DNA from 4 places in the Peribacillus sp. YIM B13482 genome. Region 1 is predicted to be linked to each of the others. Evidence: riboswitches for the same ligand, from Rfam matches in the RefSeq annotation. Region 1 holds a riboswitch; each other region holds the start of a gene.

What was found. Region 1 has a riboswitch for S-adenosylmethionine ahead of ACFX4L_RS00495 (methionine ABC transporter ATP-binding protein). Riboswitches for the same ligand answer to the same signal wherever they lie in the genome.
Region 2: linked by a shared signal. The riboswitch ahead of ACFX4L_RS21675 (Na+/H+ antiporter NhaC family protein) and the one ahead of ACFX4L_RS00495 (methionine ABC transporter ATP-binding protein) in region 1 are both predicted to bind S-adenosylmethionine.
Region 3: linked by a shared signal. The riboswitch ahead of mmuP (S-methylmethionine permease) and the one ahead of ACFX4L_RS00495 (methionine ABC transporter ATP-binding protein) in region 1 are both predicted to bind S-adenosylmethionine.
Region 4: linked by a shared signal. The riboswitch ahead of ACFX4L_RS12925 (5-methyltetrahydropteroyltriglutamate--homocysteine S-methyltransferase) and the one ahead of ACFX4L_RS00495 (methionine ABC transporter ATP-binding protein) in region 1 are both predicted to bind S-adenosylmethionine.

The regions. Positions count from the first base shown of each region.
Region 1 is NZ_JBHZPF010000001.1:88,441-92,655, forward strand. Features, by position in the region: gene ACFX4L_RS00485 (MetQ/NlpA family ABC transporter substrate-binding protein) at 1-240, opposite strand, end outside; gene ACFX4L_RS00490 (methionine ABC transporter permease) at 255-923, opposite strand; gene ACFX4L_RS00495 (methionine ABC transporter ATP-binding protein) at 916-1,950, opposite strand; SAM riboswitch class I at 2,115-2,226, opposite strand; gene ACFX4L_RS00500 (O-acetylhomoserine aminocarboxypropyltransferase/cysteine synthase family protein) at 2,345-3,655, opposite strand; SAM riboswitch class I at 3,755-3,860, opposite strand; gene ACFX4L_RS00505 (thioredoxin family protein) at 4,009-4,215, opposite strand, start outside.
Region 2 is NZ_JBHZPF010000061.1:9,833-14,047, reverse strand. Features, by position in the region: gene ACFX4L_RS21685 (hypothetical protein) at 214-369, shown strand; gene ACFX4L_RS21680 (SOS response-associated peptidase) at 430-1,101, shown strand; SAM riboswitch class I at 1,425-1,532, shown strand; gene ACFX4L_RS21675 (Na+/H+ antiporter NhaC family protein) at 1,725-3,041, shown strand; gene ACFX4L_RS21670 (Cof-type HAD-IIB family hydrolase) at 3,668-4,215, shown strand, end outside.
Region 3 is NZ_JBHZPF010000005.1:41,222-45,436, forward strand. Features, by position in the region: gene ACFX4L_RS04775 (ring-cleaving dioxygenase) at 1-438, shown strand, start outside; gene ACFX4L_RS04780 (alpha/beta hydrolase) at 438-1,046, shown strand; gene ACFX4L_RS04785 (flavin reductase family protein) at 1,065-1,673, shown strand; SAM riboswitch class I at 1,833-1,935, shown strand; gene mmuP (S-methylmethionine permease) at 2,018-3,412, shown strand; gene mmuM (homocysteine S-methyltransferase) at 3,402-4,215, shown strand, end outside.
Region 4 is NZ_JBHZPF010000023.1:26,004-30,218, forward strand. Features, by position in the region: gene ACFX4L_RS12910 (MIP/aquaporin family protein) at 1-166, opposite strand, end outside; gene ACFX4L_RS12915 (glycerol-3-phosphate responsive antiterminator) at 404-946, opposite strand; gene ACFX4L_RS12920 (hypothetical protein) at 1,101-1,529, opposite strand; SAM riboswitch class I at 1,705-1,806, shown strand; gene ACFX4L_RS12925 (5-methyltetrahydropteroyltriglutamate--homocysteine S-methyltransferase) at 2,116-3,219, shown strand; gene ACFX4L_RS12930 (ArsR/SmtB family transcription factor) at 3,431-3,733, shown strand; gene ACFX4L_RS12935 (MFS transporter) at 3,889-4,215, shown strand, end outside.

The DNA of each region.
Region 1 (4,215 bases):
TAAAGCCTTATTCGGTAAAACATAATCCTGGAATTTTTCAATTTTCAAATCTATTCCTCTTTCTTTAAGAAGAGGTTTAGCTTTTTCAAGAATCTCGGCATGTGGAACATTGGATGCCCCTACAACTAATTTCTTCGCTTCCTTTTCTGTATCGCTGCCACTTTTGTCCTTATCGGCTCCACAAGCTGCCAGAGCAATCGATAAAACAAGGACTAATGCAAACCCTAAAAACTTTTTCATCCTATTCATCTCCCTTATCTTTTGTCTAATTTAGATGTGATCACATCTCCAATAATTTGAATAATGAAGACGATAATCAGAATAACGATAGTCGCTACTAGCGTAACGTCATTGTGGCTTCTTTGATAGCCGTCTAGATAGGCTAGATTACCAAGCCCGCCTGCGCCGATGACCCCGGCCATTGCGGTATAGCCGACCAATGCAATCGATGTTACCGTAATCCCGGAAATAAGGGCCGGCATCGACTCTGGAAGAAGGACCTTCCAAATGATCGTACTCGTTTTTGCCCCCATGGATTTAGCCGCTTCAATTACACCTTTATCGATCTCACGGAGGCCAATTTCAACCATACGCGCATAAAATGGCGCCGCCCCGATAATAAGTGCTGGTAATGCTGCATTCTCACCAATCATAGAACCGACAAGCGCTTTAGTGAAAGGAATGAGCAGCACGATCAAAATAAGAAATGGAATGGAACGGAATATATTGACGACAGCACCAATGACTGCGTTGACCGCCCGATTTTCCCATATATTACCTTTGCCTGTCAAGAACAGGATCAGCCCTAATAGTATGCCTATAAAAAAGGTAGCTATTACAGAGATGCTTGTCATATAAAGCGTTTCTTTCGTTGCGTCTAAAATGGATTCCCAATCTACATTCGGCAATAATTCTTCAAGCATGAGTAATCACCTCCACGCCTACCTGCTGTGCTTTTATGAATTCTATTGCGCGGAGCATTTCATCCTCATTGCCATCAAGGTGGATAAACAACGTTCCATATGAACCGCTTCTTGTTTGGGATATTTTACCTTGAACGATATTGACATCCAACTCGAAGTTACGTACGAGCTTGGTGATCAACGGGCTTTCTGCATGATCACCTACAAAAGTCAATTGAATCACTTTACCTGCAGGAAAGCGTTCAAGCAAATGGTCCATCGTTTCTTTCGTTTCTTCTGGTTCCGTTACCTGTTGCACGAAACGCTTCGTCATTTGTTCTTTAGGATTCTTGAATACATCCAGGACAGGTCCCTCTTCAACAACTTGCCCGTTCTCCATCACGGCCACGCGATGACAGATTTTACGTATTACATGCATTTCATGTGTTATCAGGACAATCGTCAACCCCAGGCGCTGATTGATGTCCACAAGCAATTCGAGTATGGAATCGGTAGTCTGTGGATCTAAGGCAGAAGTCGCTTCATCACAAAGCAGGACCTTAGGATCATTTGCTAGGGCCCTGGCTATTCCCACCCTTTGCTTTTGCCCTCCGCTTAATTGCGAAGGATATGCCTTTTCTCTGCCTTCCAATCCGACTAGCTTGATCAATTCGTTCACACGCTTGGTGCGTTCAAGTTTTGAAACTCCTGCAATTTCCAACGGGAAGGATATATTTTCCTGAACCGTCCTGGACCATAATAGATTGAAATGTTGAAAAATCATGCTGATTTCCTGACGTGCCTTACGGAGCTGAGCCCCTTTAATTTTTGAAACTTCCTTCCCAGCCACCACAACGGATCCCTCTGTAGGTGTTTCCAATCCATTGAGCATTCTGATCAAAGTACTTTTCCCCGCTCCGCTGTAACCAATAATACCGAAAATTTCGCCGTTATTTATTTCAACACTCACATTATTTACTGCCTTAATAGTCTCACCGTTTCCTTTTCCTGTTCGGAAAAGCTTACTTACTTTCGTCAATGTAATCATTAATGCTCACCTCTTTTATCCAATAAAACCTATGAACTTAGTTGATTTCTCTACATTATTAGTCAGTTTTTAATACCATTTTTTCCTTTCATGAAGGTTTTCCCAAATGAAATAGAAAAAACCTTTCTGCATGAGCAGAAAGGCAGGTGAAGAAGCTGGCCTTCCTCTCATCTTCCAAAGTAATTAAACTTTGTGTGAATTGGCACCTTTCCAAGGAATCTCCTTGTCGGTTGCCGGGTTTCATCGGGCACATCCCTCCACCTCTCTTGATAAGAGCTAATATATAGAATATTTGTACAGCATTAAGTTCTTTAGTATGGGGAAATTTTATCATAGATAAAAAAGGAGTGCAATGTATATTATTTCTAGTAAAAGAATGAACTGGACTTTTTTCTTAAACCGTTTTAGACGTCAGGGAGACGATATTCGTCGCTTTTTCAATTGCCTGCTCTAAATCTTCTATTAAATCCTCTGCATTTTCAATCCCGATGGATAAACGGACCTGATCAGCACGCACTCCCGCTTTCGCCAGACCTGCATCATTCAATTGTTGGTGGGTCGTACTGGCAGGGTGGATGATTAAACTCTTAGCATCCCCTACATTAGCTACATGGGACCATAATTCCACCGAATTGATAAGTTTTGCCCCGGCTTCGCGGTCACCCTGTATTCCAAAAGTCACAACAGAGCCTGCTCCCTTAGGCAAGTATTTGTCCGCAAGGGCTTTATCGGGATGATCCTCTTTACCGGGATGTGAAACCCAAGTCACGGCAGGGTGATTTTCCAAATATTGAATGACAGACTTGGTGTTCGAAAGATGCTCTTTCATTCTTACATGCAGCGTTTCAAGTCCAAGCGTAAACTGGAATGCACTTTGGGCACTTAGCGCAGGACCTAAATCACGAAGCAACTGCACTCGGGCCTTCGTTATAAAAGCAGCAGGTCCAACTGCATCGGCGTATACAAGACCGTCGTAGCTTGGGTCAGGCTCCGTAAAGCCAGGGTAGTTTGGCGAGTTCCAGTCGAACTTCCCTCCATCCACTATGACGCCGCCTAACGTCGTTCCATTCCCCAAAATCCATTTTGTAGCGGAATGGATGACAATATCCGCCCCAAAATCAATTGGTCTGCATAGATACGGTGTAGCGAAGGTATTATCGATAATTAAAGGTATCCCGGCTTCGTGGGCGATGTCTGCTACTGCTTCTATATCAAGGACCCTCAAACTTGGATTTCCGATCGTTTCAGCAAATATGGCTTTTGTTCTTGGCGTAATTGCCCTTTTGAAATTTTCTGGGTCATCAGGAGAAACGAACTTCACCTTAATCCCATATTTAGGAAGAGTATTTTCAAAAAGATTATACGTGCCGCCATATAATGTAGAGGCTGAAACAATTTCATCCCCTGCACCGGCAATATTCAGGATTGACAGTGAGATGGCTGCCATTCCGCTTGCAGTTGCCAATCCGCCGATACCGCCTTCCAATAAGGCCATTCTTTCCTCAAAAACACTGACCGTGGGATTATGGAGTCGTGTATATATATAACCATTCTCCTTTAAACCAAATAAATTCGCTGCATGGTCTGTGTCTTTGAACAAGTATGCATTGCTTTGGTAGATAGGGACTGCCCGGGCACCTGTTTCATCAGCTTGCAGACCGCCATGAACACTCAATGTTTCAAAACGCAACTTTTTCTCTGACATATGATTTCACCTTTTTCTATGGATTTAGTTGGAATTTCATGAAAACCTGGCCTTTCATAAACAAAAAAACCACTTCCACAAGAAGAGGTTTTAAAACACACCTCATCTTCCAGAGCCAACACTCTGCTGGAATTAGCACCGTATATAAATTTATACCGGTTGCCGGGCTTCGTCGGGCCAGTCCCTCCGCCACTCTTGATAAGAACTATTAAATTCAGCCGTTGCTTTCTTAATTCAAAATATAGCATTTTAGAATTAATCAGTCAACGAATTGTTAGAATATTCTTTTTTTAGTTTCAATTTGGGAGCAACATGTTCACAATAAAAAAAACAATCCGGTTCTGATTGGTTTCTTAGCTGATTTCCTTAAGCAATCCATACAAATAAGGAACGGATTGAAAGGCATATATTTTTTTGTGCAGCTGTCCTTTTTTGAAAAGCAATAAACAAGGGACACTTTCAATTTCATACGATTCGGCGATTGCTTGGACATAGTTCATATTCATTTTGCCTGCCTTCAATTCCGGGAAAAGTTCCATGGATATCGTCAGCATCTTGGA
Region 2 (4,215 bases), on a different contig from region 1:
GAATGCAAATGGAAGATTACAAGCTTCCTTTACTATGAAATGAGGGTCTCGGATTGCTTCGGGTGATTAATCTTAAGGGTAATCAAGTTTAATGGAGCCACTGTACAGGCTCCTCATTAGTGGATTAACCACGACTCTGCTAAAGGTCAATAATGATACTTGTAGGTTTTTGGTTTATAATAACAACCATCTAGCCTTATGAGGGGGAATCCTATGAATGAATATAATGTAACGGTCAGGAATGGCAGTACATTAATTTTGTCGGAAATCATTAAAGCTGAAGATGAAAGAGAGGTCCTTGGAACACTTTTGATTTCCAGTGAATTATTCAATCAACCATTTACCGACATCAGGATTTTAGAACGCTAATTTGTACCTGCCCGTTCCATTTGTTACACTGTAATAAATCTTAAAACGGTAGGCGATATTATGTGCGGACGTTTCACCCTTTTCACTGACATTGAAGAAATAAAAGACCGGTTCGATATTCAAGGATCATTTGATGAAGAATACCAATTCAGTTACAATATTGCACCTTCCCACTCCGTGCTATCCGTCATTAATGACGGGGCTAGGAATCGACTTGGATATCTTCGGTGGGGACTCATTCCTTTTTGGGCAAAAGATGAAAAAGTGGGCTACAAAATGATCAATGCCAGAGCGGAATCCATTGCTGAGAAGGCAAGCTTCAAGAATGCGTATAAGAAGAAACGATGCTTGATAATCGCTGATTCCTTTTATGAGTGGAAGAAGGAACCCGAGCGAAAAATACCCATGCGAATAAAGCTTAAGAATCATGCTCCATTTGGTATGGCCGGTCTCTGGGAATCCTGGAAATCTCCAGAGGGCATCAACATTTATTCGTGCTCAGTTATAACGACCGTTCCTAATGAGCTAATGACCAGCATTCATGATCGTATGCCTGTCATCCTAAAACCTGAAGATGAAAAAGATTGGTTGAATCCATCCATTAATGATCCTGCATATCTGCAGCAGTATTTAAAATCATTCGATCCTGAACAGATGGAAGCATTTGAGGTTTCGACTGATGTGAACTCAACTAAAAATAATTCACCTAACCTGATACAACAAATTTGCTGAGAGGTCCTTTCTTTAGACCTCTTTTTATTTTTAGTTCCTCCCTGATAAAAGACAGGGGTTGGATCATAGTTTAACAAGTAAATCATTATTGAAAAAAACTTATTTACTGCACCTGTAAAAGGCCCTTTATTATATTAAGGTCCACATGTGAAATACTTTAAAACTAAACCTTGCGAAAATACATAAAATGCTGTACTCTTATATTTGCTTTTCAATATGGCTTTCGATGTCACTTTCACAAACTCAGTTGGTTTCGGCGAGTTTCCAGTCTGGTACTTTTCTGGTAGATATCGTAATATTTGATAAATTATATAATTTAGATCTTCTTATCAAGAGAGACGGAGGGACTGGCCCGAAGATGTCTCGGCAGCAGACTTAATAGGAGTGCTGTGCCAAATCCAGCAGGCTAATTTTTGCCTGAAAGATAAGGGGGGCGTTTTTTTATAAATTAAAAGACCTCTTCTTGTTGTTTAAAGGAAGAGGTCTTTTTTTATGCCGACAGTTTTAAGCTGTTGATTCCATTAGTGGGCATATCAGGTTATTATTAGCGTTATTTGCAAAAACTGTTAAAAGAATAAGGGCTGTGACACATGTCATGGGAAAAATAAAAAGAGGTGTTCATCATGAGTGCAAACAATAAAGGGAATCCTTGGGCATTGATCCCATTTGTCGTTTTTTTAATTTTATTTATAGGTTCCGGAATCATCACTAAAGATTTTTATTCATTTCCGGTGATTGTAGCGATTTCTATTGCATCGGCAGCTGCATTGGCAATGAATCGGAAAGAGACTTTCAATCAAAAGGTTGAAATCTTCTGTAAAGGTGCCGGGGACTCCAATATTATGTTAATGGTTATCATTTTCCTTTTGGCAGGCGCTTTTGCCAAAGTTGCAAATGGCATGGGGGCAGTTGAATCAACAGTGAATCTTGCCTTAGCTGTTTTTCCGCAAAATCTATTAATGGTAGGGATTTTCATTATTGCTTGTTTTATTTCTTTATCTATGGGGACAAGCATGGGAACGATTGTTGCCCTAGCACCTATTGGGGTTGGAATTAGTGAGCAAACAGATATTTCGCTTGCCCTTTCAATGGCGGCCGTTATTGGTGGTGCGATGTTTGGTGATAATCTATCCTTCATTTCGGATACGACAATCGCTGCAGTTCGAACACAGGGAACGAAAATGAAGGATAAGTTTAAAGTGAATTTTTTCATCGTTTTACCTGCGGCCATCATCACATGTGCCATCCTAGGAATTTTAACGATGGGTGAACAAGCCGACATTTCCCAACATGCTTATAATTGGGTGAAGATCCTTCCATATCTTTGTGTATTGATCACTGCATTGGCAGGAGTCAATGTGTTCCTGGTCCTTTCCATCGGAATTGTATTTGCCGGAATTATCGGCTTGGCTGATGGAAGTTATCAACCGTTGGGTGTCATTCAAAAGGTTGGGGAAGGAATGGCGGAAATGTATGAAATCTCCTTCCTTGCCATTTTAATTGCAGGTATGGTAGCTGTAATCAAACATAATGGTGGCATCGATTATTTACTCCACCTTGTGACCAGAAATAGCAAATCAAAAAAAGGAGCGGAATTCAGCATTGCCGGGCTTGTTGGTTTGACGAACCTTTCAACGGCAAATAACACGATTTCGATTATCATTGCCGGGCCACTTGCCAAAAATATTGCCGAGAAGTATGGGATTGATCCACGTAAATCGGCGAGCTTGCTTGACGTTTTTGCCTGTTGCATCCAAGGGTTGATTCCATATGGGGCACAGCTCCTTGTTGCAGCAGGGGTAGCAAAGATTTCCCCTATAAGCATCTTGCCATATTCTTATTACCCAATACTTATTGGAATTTGTGGAATTATTGCCATCTTGATTGGTTTTCCACGGTTTCAGCCGGGAAATGATGAAGCGAAGAAACGTACTTCTTAAAATGAGAATAATTTTGAAACAACACCCTGAATCATTGATTCAGGGTGTTGTTATGCATTACCATAAAATTGCCGTTTGGCAACGATATGCGACCAAAAATATTTTGGTATGAAAAAAGATATTTATGAATAAGGTTATTAGTTTAAACTAATAAAAATAAGCCTGAACCATTTATTCTGGTTCAGGCTTATTTTCTTTTGTAACGAAAATTTCTTTATAAGACCGATAATTTCTTGTTTCAAGAGAGTTTTTTGCATAGGTGTTATTTAGCTAAACAGGAGCTTTGTTTAATGACGAACTGGAAAGAGTGATATGTTTGAATAAAAAACTTTTCACTTTATCTTTAATAGATTTGCCTTTACTTTCCCCTCTTTACGGTCAGTTGTTGAGGCTTTTTTCTAGTTGATAATGAAAATAAGAGCAGGTGAATTGGACAAATTAAGACCTGATTTACAAAACCTTAACATTGGATTAATGTGGGGTTTATATTGATAAATTATGATAGAACCGTAATAAACAGTAATAAACCTTAAAAATTCCACATTAAGATTGGCTTTTTATTGAGAGCAGGTATAAAAGCTAGAAAGAGAATTTAATAGATAGGATGAGAAAAGGGGCTATATAGCATGAGTTTCATTGCGATAGATTTAGACGGAACATTATTAAACGACCAGAATGAAATTAGTGATGAAAATATAAAGGCGATTCAATATGCCCAAGAAAGAGGCTTTGAAGTAGTTATTTCAACAGGACGGGCTTATTTTGACGTTCAAACAATTTGTGAAAAAGCCGGGATTTCCCCATTTGTAATCGGGACAAATGGCGCAACTATTCATTCCAAAAGCGGAAAGTGCATTTCTTCTATTACGATAACTAAAGATTGTGTCGAATCTATTCTCCAATGGTTAGATGAACGGAATTATTATTTCGAAGTGTTTACTGATAAAGCCATTTATACTCTTAAAAAGGGAAGAGAACATTTCCATAATGAGATTAAAAGTTTGAAAAGCGCCGATTTGAATACAGATATGAAAGAATTAGTTGAAGTAGCGGAAAGGCAATTTGACCAGTTTGGATATGTTTTAGTTGAAAACTATCATGATATCTTAAAACAGGAGGAAGAATTCTATAACATATTAGCATGTTCTTTTGATAAAAAGAAATTAGAGGGAGC
Region 3 (4,215 bases), on a different contig from region 1:
GAGAAAGTGATGGGCTTGCAAAAAATTGGGGAAGAGGGCGATTACATCCGCTTCAAATCCACATCGGACATCGGAAATTTGATAGATGTTAAAAAAACGGTTTTGCCAAATGGGAACATCGGAGTGGGAACTGTCCATCATCTTGCATGGCGTGCCATCGATAATGAAGATCATAAAGAATGGAGGGAGCATATCGCCAACCATGGCTATGGTGTGACACCCTTTACAGACCGTCAATACTTCGATGCCATTTATTTCAGGGAAGATGGAGGCATACTTTTTGAAGTTGCCACAGATCCACCTGGCTTCGCTCATGATGAAACGAAGGAAACGATGGGTAGTAAATTAATGCTGCCGCCATGGCTGGAAGAAAAAAGGGGAATCATGGAGAAAACGTTACTGCCGGCAGTGCCGAGAGTACTGGAGGAGGATAAATGATGAAGCATATTTTTCAAAAAGGAAGTAATCCAGAAGCGCCATTGCTTTTGCTTTTACATGGCACTGGAGGAACGGAAACAGATCTCTTGCCATTAGCGGAAATGGTTTCACCGGGATCATCCGTATTGAGCGTACGGGGAAATGTACTTGAAAACGGAATGCCTCGTTTTTTCCGCCGGTTATCCGAAGGGGTTTTTGATGAAGAAGATTTGATCTTTCGTACGAAGGAGCTTTATGACTTCTTGGAATCAGCGTCCAAAAAATATGACTTCGACCGTGAAAGAGTGGTAGCATTAGGTTATTCCAATGGTGCAAATATAGCGGCAAGTTTGCTGTTCCATTTCGAAGTGGCATTACAAGGAGCGATTCTTCATCATCCCATGGTGCCTAGAAGAGGGATTGCTTTGCCGTCCCTTTCGGATATACCTGTATTTATTGCTGCAGGTAAAAACGATCCGATTTGCCCGGCAGCAGAAACTGATGAACTTAATCAACTTTTACTGCAAGCTGGTGCTACAGTGGATGTTCAATGGGAAAATTACGGTCATCAGTTAACACGTTCAGAGGTTGAGGCAGCGGGTTCATGGTTTCAAAAGAACTTTTTATAAGAATGAGAGGGAATGAAGATGATTTCTGTTAATCCTGAAAGTCTTACTGAACGGGATAATTATAAGTTTTTGACTGGAAGCATTATACCGAGACCTATAGCCTTGGTTACGACACAATCCGAAACCGGTACAATCAATATAGCGCCGTTCAGCTTTTTTAACATAGTCAGTTCAAATCCTCCAATGATTTCCATTTCTGTTCAACGGAAAGAAGGAGTTTCAAAGGACACGGCTCGAAATGCAATTCAAACAGGTGAATTCGTTGTTCATATCACTGATGAGAATAATGTAGCTGATGCAAATCGAACGGCGAAGGAACTCCCATCTGACGAAAGTGAATTGGGTCTTACCAATTTCACGCCAGCTGTCAGTGATAAGGTATCCGTACCAGGATTGCAAGAAGCAAAGGTACGCTTTGAGTGCATATTAGAGCATGCGATACCATTGGCAGGTTCCCAGAATAAACCCGGTTGTGATTTATTGATAGGGAAAATTGTCTGCTATCATATAGAGCAAGATATTTACCATAATGGCCGAATTGACCAGAATGGGCTAAAACCTGTCGCAAGATTAGCGGGTCATACTTATACAAAACTAGGAGAATTATTTGAATTGGAACGTCCTTAAGAATTGTGGCGACACCTTTAAAAAGATGTCGTCTTTTTTTTATATCTTCCGTTATCTCCAAGTCTTGAGCGACTTGCCCGCAAAAAAGCAAGTCTTTACAATCCAAAACAAATACTTGACAATTTTTTCATAGATTGATAAAGTAATAAAAAAATAAATTTCTTATCCAGAGAGGTGGAGGGACTGGCCCTATGAAACCTCAGCAACAGGTCTGCTACGACACTGTGCTAATTCCAGGGGGTGAAACCCTGATAGATGAGACCCTACGTTTTTATTTGTCAGTAACGCACTCTTATTAGAGTGCGTTTTCGTTTTTTCTGGATGCAGGATGAAGGGGAGTATGAATGGAGAACAAAAGGAAGCATGAATTTCAACGGGAAATGAAAGCACGGCATTTAATCATGCTATCGCTTGGGGGGGTGATTGGAACTGGTTTATTCTTAAGTACGGGTTATACGATTCAACAGGCTGGCCCGTTTGGCACTATCCTTTCGTATCTGATAGGGGCACTAGTGGTTTATCTGGTCATGCTATGTTTAGGTGAACTGGCAGTACATATGCCCGAGACAGGTGCGTTTCATAGCTATGCAGCCAAATACATTGGACCTGGGACAGGGTATACAGTAGCCTGGTTGTATTGGCTAACTTGGACTGTTGCACTAGGTTCGGAATTCACGGCCGCTGGATTGTTGATGCAGAGATGGTATCCATCAATCAATGTCTGGATTTGGAGTGCTCTATTTGCCATTTTGGTTTTTGTATTAAATGCACTGACTGTCAAGTTTTTCGCTGAATCTGAATTTTGGTTTGCGTCAATAAAGGTAATTGCGATCGTGATATTTATTATTTTGGGAGTTGCTGCAATGGTAGGTTATATTCCAATGACTAACTCTCAATCAGCACCGCTATTTTCCAATTTTATAAGTGCAGGTTTATTTCCTAATGGTGCTTTTGCCATTATCATGACGATGCTTGCAGTGAATTTTGCATTTTCTGGAACTGAATTAATCGGAATTGCAGCTGGAGAAACTGTGAATCCAGAAAAAACGATACCAAAGGCAATTCGTCTGACATTGTGGAGATTGATTATCTTTTTTGTAGGAACCATCGTTGTATTATCCGCATTATTGCCTATTTCGGATGCAGGCGTATTAGAAAGCCCCTTTGTGGCCGTTCTTGAACGAATTGGAGTGCCGTATGCAGCGGATATTATGAACTTTGTTATTTTAACTGCCATTTTGTCTGCTGCAAACTCAGGTCTATATGCCTCTTCCAGAATGCTTTGGTCACTTGCAGATAAGAAAACCATATCACCAATATTCGCAATATTAACAAAACGAGGTGTTCCGATATATTCAGTCATTTTTAGTATGTTGGGCGGTGGTTTAGCCCTGTTCTCTAGTGTTATTGCACCGGATACTGTGTATATAGTGCTTGTGTCCATTTCGGGTCTGGCCGTGGTTGTAGTTTGGATGAGTATTAGCGCTTCACAGTTCCTATTTCGGAGACGATTTATAAAAGAAGGAAATTCAGTAAATGACTTGGCTTATCGTACACCATTATATCCGCTTGTACCAATCATTTCTTTCATGCTTTGTCTTTCTTCTTGTATAGGAATTGCATTTGATCCTACACAACGGATTGCGCTTTATTGTGGTATTCCATTTATTTTGTTTTGCTATGGAAGTTATTATGTAACACAAACTTCAAAGAAAAGAGGCGTAGATCTTGAAGAATAAAATTAACCCAATTGACGCTATTTTACGAGAACATTCAGTCATGATTCTGGACGGAGCTTTAGCTACAGAGCTTGAGCGGTATGGGTGTGATTTGGACGATCCGCTGTGGTCTGCCCGTGTATTGCTTGAAAATCCAGAGGTGATTTATCGGGTTCACACTGACTATTTCCGTGCAGGAGCGGACTGTGCGATAACTGCAAGCTACCAAGCTACTGTTGAAGGTTTCTCCTTGCGTGGAATACAAGAAAAAGAGGCCCTGAAGTTAATTCAGAAAACGGTGTTTCTCGCAAGAAGAGCGAGAGATGATTTTTGGAAGGAAGAGACGCAAACGAATAGACCTAAGCCATTGGTTTCTGCATCAGTAGGACCCTATGGGGCTTACCTCGCTGATGGTTCAGAATATGTAGGAAACTATGGTGTTTCAGATGAAACTTTAGCAGAATTTCATCGAATAAGAATATCAGCTTTGATTGAAGCAGGTGCTGACCTTATAGCATTTGAAACGATTCCATCCCTGCAAGAAGCAAAAGTATTGAATTCATTATTGAAAGATTATCCAGAAGTATATGCTTGGCTATCCTTTTCTTTGAAAAATGAGAAAGCAATAAGTGACGGTACATTGCTGGAGGATTGTGCAAAGTTCTTTGAGGACAGTGAGCAAATTGCTGCGATCGGTATTAACTGTGCACCAGTATCAGTTGTCACGGACGCCATCAAGGTGTTAAGTGCGAACACAAAAAAACCAATTATAGTTTATCCGAATTCTGGTGAAACCTATGATCCACAAACTAAAACATGGCATG
Region 4 (4,215 bases), on a different contig from region 1:
CCACTGCAAAAACACCCATTGTAACAGCCAATCCCCACGCAATCGTGATAACGATCCAGCCGGCATCTTTTGCATAAGAACCCTTTAAGGATGAACCAGCCCCAATACCTGCTCCGAATAAAACTAAAATCATCGTGCCTACCACTTCTCCCCAAAATGGAGTCATGAATAAAACCCCTCCCCTGATAAATTTTTAAACCATGCCAACAAATAAAAGGAGATCCACAGCAGAACTATCTTCATAAAATAAATTATGAATAGATCTGTTGTGAATCTCCTAGTCTCCGTCACATATATTAACTTATAATTTACAATATACTAGTTTGTGAAAACGCTGTCAATTATTTCACGAGGAATTATTCTATTTTTCTGTATTTTTTTTCAACTTCCTCGTTCGACCCCATTAAACGATATCCCATAATTCAGTTTTGGAAGTGGTGATTGACGACGCTCCAGCATCAAGGGCGTTCAGGACTTCATCCGAAGTACGTATGAGGCCGCCTGCAAAAATCGGTGTCTGCAATCGTTCCTTCACCTCTTTTATCATCCATGGCATGGCGCCTGGCAATACTTCGATATAGTCCGGCTTGGTTTTCTGCACCAGCTTATAACTTTTCTCCAGAGCATGTGAATCTATTAAAAAGATTCGCTGGATGGCAATGACCCCCTTTTGCTTCGCCTTCAATATAACGTTTGATTTTGTTGAAATCAGCCCATATGGATGATATTCCTGACAAATGAATTCTGTCGCGTACTCATCACTTCTTATGCCATGGATCAAATCGACATGATAAATCATTTTCTTATTATGCTGCTTTGCCATCATACTTACGTTTTTCAATTGTGATATATGCAAATCAAGAAACACACCTATTTCATAGGAACTTTCTAAAAATCTTTCGAAATCCTTCATGCTTGCTGAAGCAGGCAAAATCTTCTGGTCCATTATTCCCCCCCTTATCTCCTGGAAAACTATAAGTAATTTAGTATATTTTATAGAGCTTGATTTATCAAACACATTGTGAGGTATGGCATTTCAACCTACCCTTACACTATCATACCTGGCATCCCCTTTAAATATTGTGGCTAAAAACGATCCATCATATTGAAAGTTTCATTTTCAATGCACCTTCGACCAGCTCATACGATTTAATTGTGCCAACGGGGATTTTTCTCACGATGTTCCAAGCATTAACATTCATTTTGATCGTTCTATTTTCGAATTCAAAAAATGGCGGTTTGTTAAATATCCTTTGGTTAATGAAATTCCTGTCAATAGGCTCCATTTCCACTAATTCAAATGAAATCGTTCTTTTTTCCACGTGAACCGGTTTTAATGTAATCCGGAAAGCCACATTTTTCTTAAACATCATTTTTTTCACTTCCGTCGTTCCGGAAAGCACTATATGCTTTGGTGTAATCTCGACTTTAATAACCTGATCATATGATTTCATTCTTAAGATTTTCTCTATCATGGCTTCAGTTACCGTTATCGGTATGCCATTTTTGAATGGACTGAATGTACTCATCCTTGCATTCCCCTCCTGCCGCTCATATGAAACGTCGGTTATAGCATATGCCGGGTTCCCTGATGTAGTTAACATTTCAACCCATATTAATAATCGGTATATTCGAAATCTTCCACCTTCATTACTTGACCTTTATAAAAACTACCTGTATAGTCTTAATTAATTTAATAGACAACTCTTATCCAGAGAGGTGGAGGGACTGGCCCTTTGATGCCTCAGCAACAGACTGATCATGTACTGTGCTAATTCCAGAAGTGTAGAAACTTGAAGATAAGAAGAGTATATAGCTTTGCTGCCAACACCTCTTCTTATTTTTAAGAAGAGGTGTTTTATTTTTAGGCTCTTTTCGTAAAGATTGTTGTTTTTAAAACGAAACTATTTAAGGTTGATTGGAGCGGAAGTGCGAGACTCCTGCGGGAGCAGCGGGACAGGTGAGACCCCACAGGCGTTTACGCCGAGGAGGCTCACCGCCCGCCCCGCGGAAAGCGAGCATCTGGAGGGGAAATCAACCACAACTCACTACCTGATAAATAGCAACAGAGTATGTGAAAACAGCCTATTTTTAAAAGGAAAGAAGGAATGCAACATGTCAATCACATTAACGAAGGCACCATTCAGGGCCGATCACGTCGGAAGTTTATTAAGACCAGAACGTTTACATATTGCCAGGAAGCAATTTAAGGAAGGTACCATTTCAGCAGAGCGGCTTCGTGAAGTTGAAACCGAAGAAATCAATCGGATTGTCGAAAAACAAATTGAAGTTGGATTGGAGGCCGTGACGGATGGTGAGTTCAGACGAACATGGTGGCACTTTGACTTCCTCGAACATTTAAATGGCATCGAGGGATATGTGACTGAAAAAGGTCTCACATTCGATGGTGTCGAAACAGAGAGATATAACGTCCGCAATACCGGGAAGGTTTCATTCAATCCCGAACATCCCTTCATTCGTGATTTCATTGAATTGAACAAAATCGTGAACGGACGCGCCGTTGCCAAGCAAACCATTCCCAGTCCGAATCAATTATTTGCTGTAGGCATTCATAATGAAGACATCTACCCTGATATTGAAGACTATGCTAATGATATCATCAAAGCGTATCAGCATGCTTTGAAGGCTTTTTATGAAGCAGGTGTACGTTATCTTCAATTGGATGATGTATATATAGCCAGACTTTCAGCTCCAGATTTCCAGTTCAAAGATGGAAAATATACGAGGGAACAGTTAATCGATCTTGCACTTCGCGTAATTAATGGCGCATTGGAAGGCAAACCAGAAGACCTTGTCGTCACTACACACCTATGTCGTGGGAACTACCAGTCGACTTGGGCGTTTGAAGGAAGCTATGCCCGTATCGCCCCAACTTTATTGGCAAAAGAAACAGTGGATGGATTTTTCTTGGAATATGATGATCAACGCTCAGGAGATTTCAAGCCATTGGAATACATTCCAAATGGCGGTGCACGGGTCGTACTGGGTGTCGTCACTTCAAAAAATGGAGAAATCGAAGACAAGGAAGCTGTTAAGGCACGCATTGAAGAAGCCTCGCACTTCGTTCCTCTCGAACAATTATGCTTAAGTCCGCAATGCGGATTCGCCTCCACCCATCACGGCAACAAGCTGACCGAAGAACAGCAATGGGAAAAGCTGAAATTCGTCGTTGATGTAGCAAAAGAAGTATGGAAATGATTTTTTAGCGGAGACTTTAATTCTGATTTACAGGATTTGAACAACCTAATCGGCCCGCACTGATAAGGGAGCCGATTAGGTTCTTGCAATAATACATTTCCATTCCTTTAATGACTCTTTAGATAACGGTATCAAGTTTTGCTATTTATGAAACTAACGATGAATGATAAAACCATTTGACATATCGATAATTCTCGATATAATGAAATGTATGAAAACAATCGAGATATTTAAAGCATTATCCAATGAATCCAGGTTGCAAATCTTACAATGGCTCAAGGCGCCTGAACTCCACTTCACCCCTCATGAGGGAATAGACATGAAGGAAACCGGCGTTTGCGTAAGTCAGATTACGGAAAAATTAAACATGACCCAGTCCACGGCCTCTCAATACCTCTCGATGCTTCTTAGAGCAGGATTGATTAAAACGGAGCGGATAGGAAAGTTTACGTATTACAAACGAGATGAAGAGGCAATCTCAAAAATTACTGATTTCTTGAAAGAAGAAGTATGAAAATGAACCTGATCCGTACATTAGAGGGTTGGGTTCATTTTTCTCTCTAACATTTCGATATTTCGCGATATGTTTATTTTTTATTCATACATATTAACATATAACGATATGTCTTTATATAAAATTAATAATCATTAATGAGGAGTGAATCTATTTTGCTTAATACATGGAAAATTTACATGTTAGCGATTATCAGTTTTTTAGTAGGAACATCCGAATTCATCATATCCGGAATTTTGGATAAGATTGCGGATTCTCTTGGAGTGACCCTTGCTGCCGCAGGACAGCTCATTACAATTTTCTCCCTTGTCTACGCAATCGGTACACCCATTCTCATGGCTTTGACAGCAAGTTTAGACAGACGAAGATTAATGTTGTATTCCCTTGGACTATTCGTAGTGGCCAATCTGCTTGCCTTTCTATTACCAGGCTTTGGACCTTTTCTATTTGCACGCATAATCATGGCACTTGGTGCAGGATTG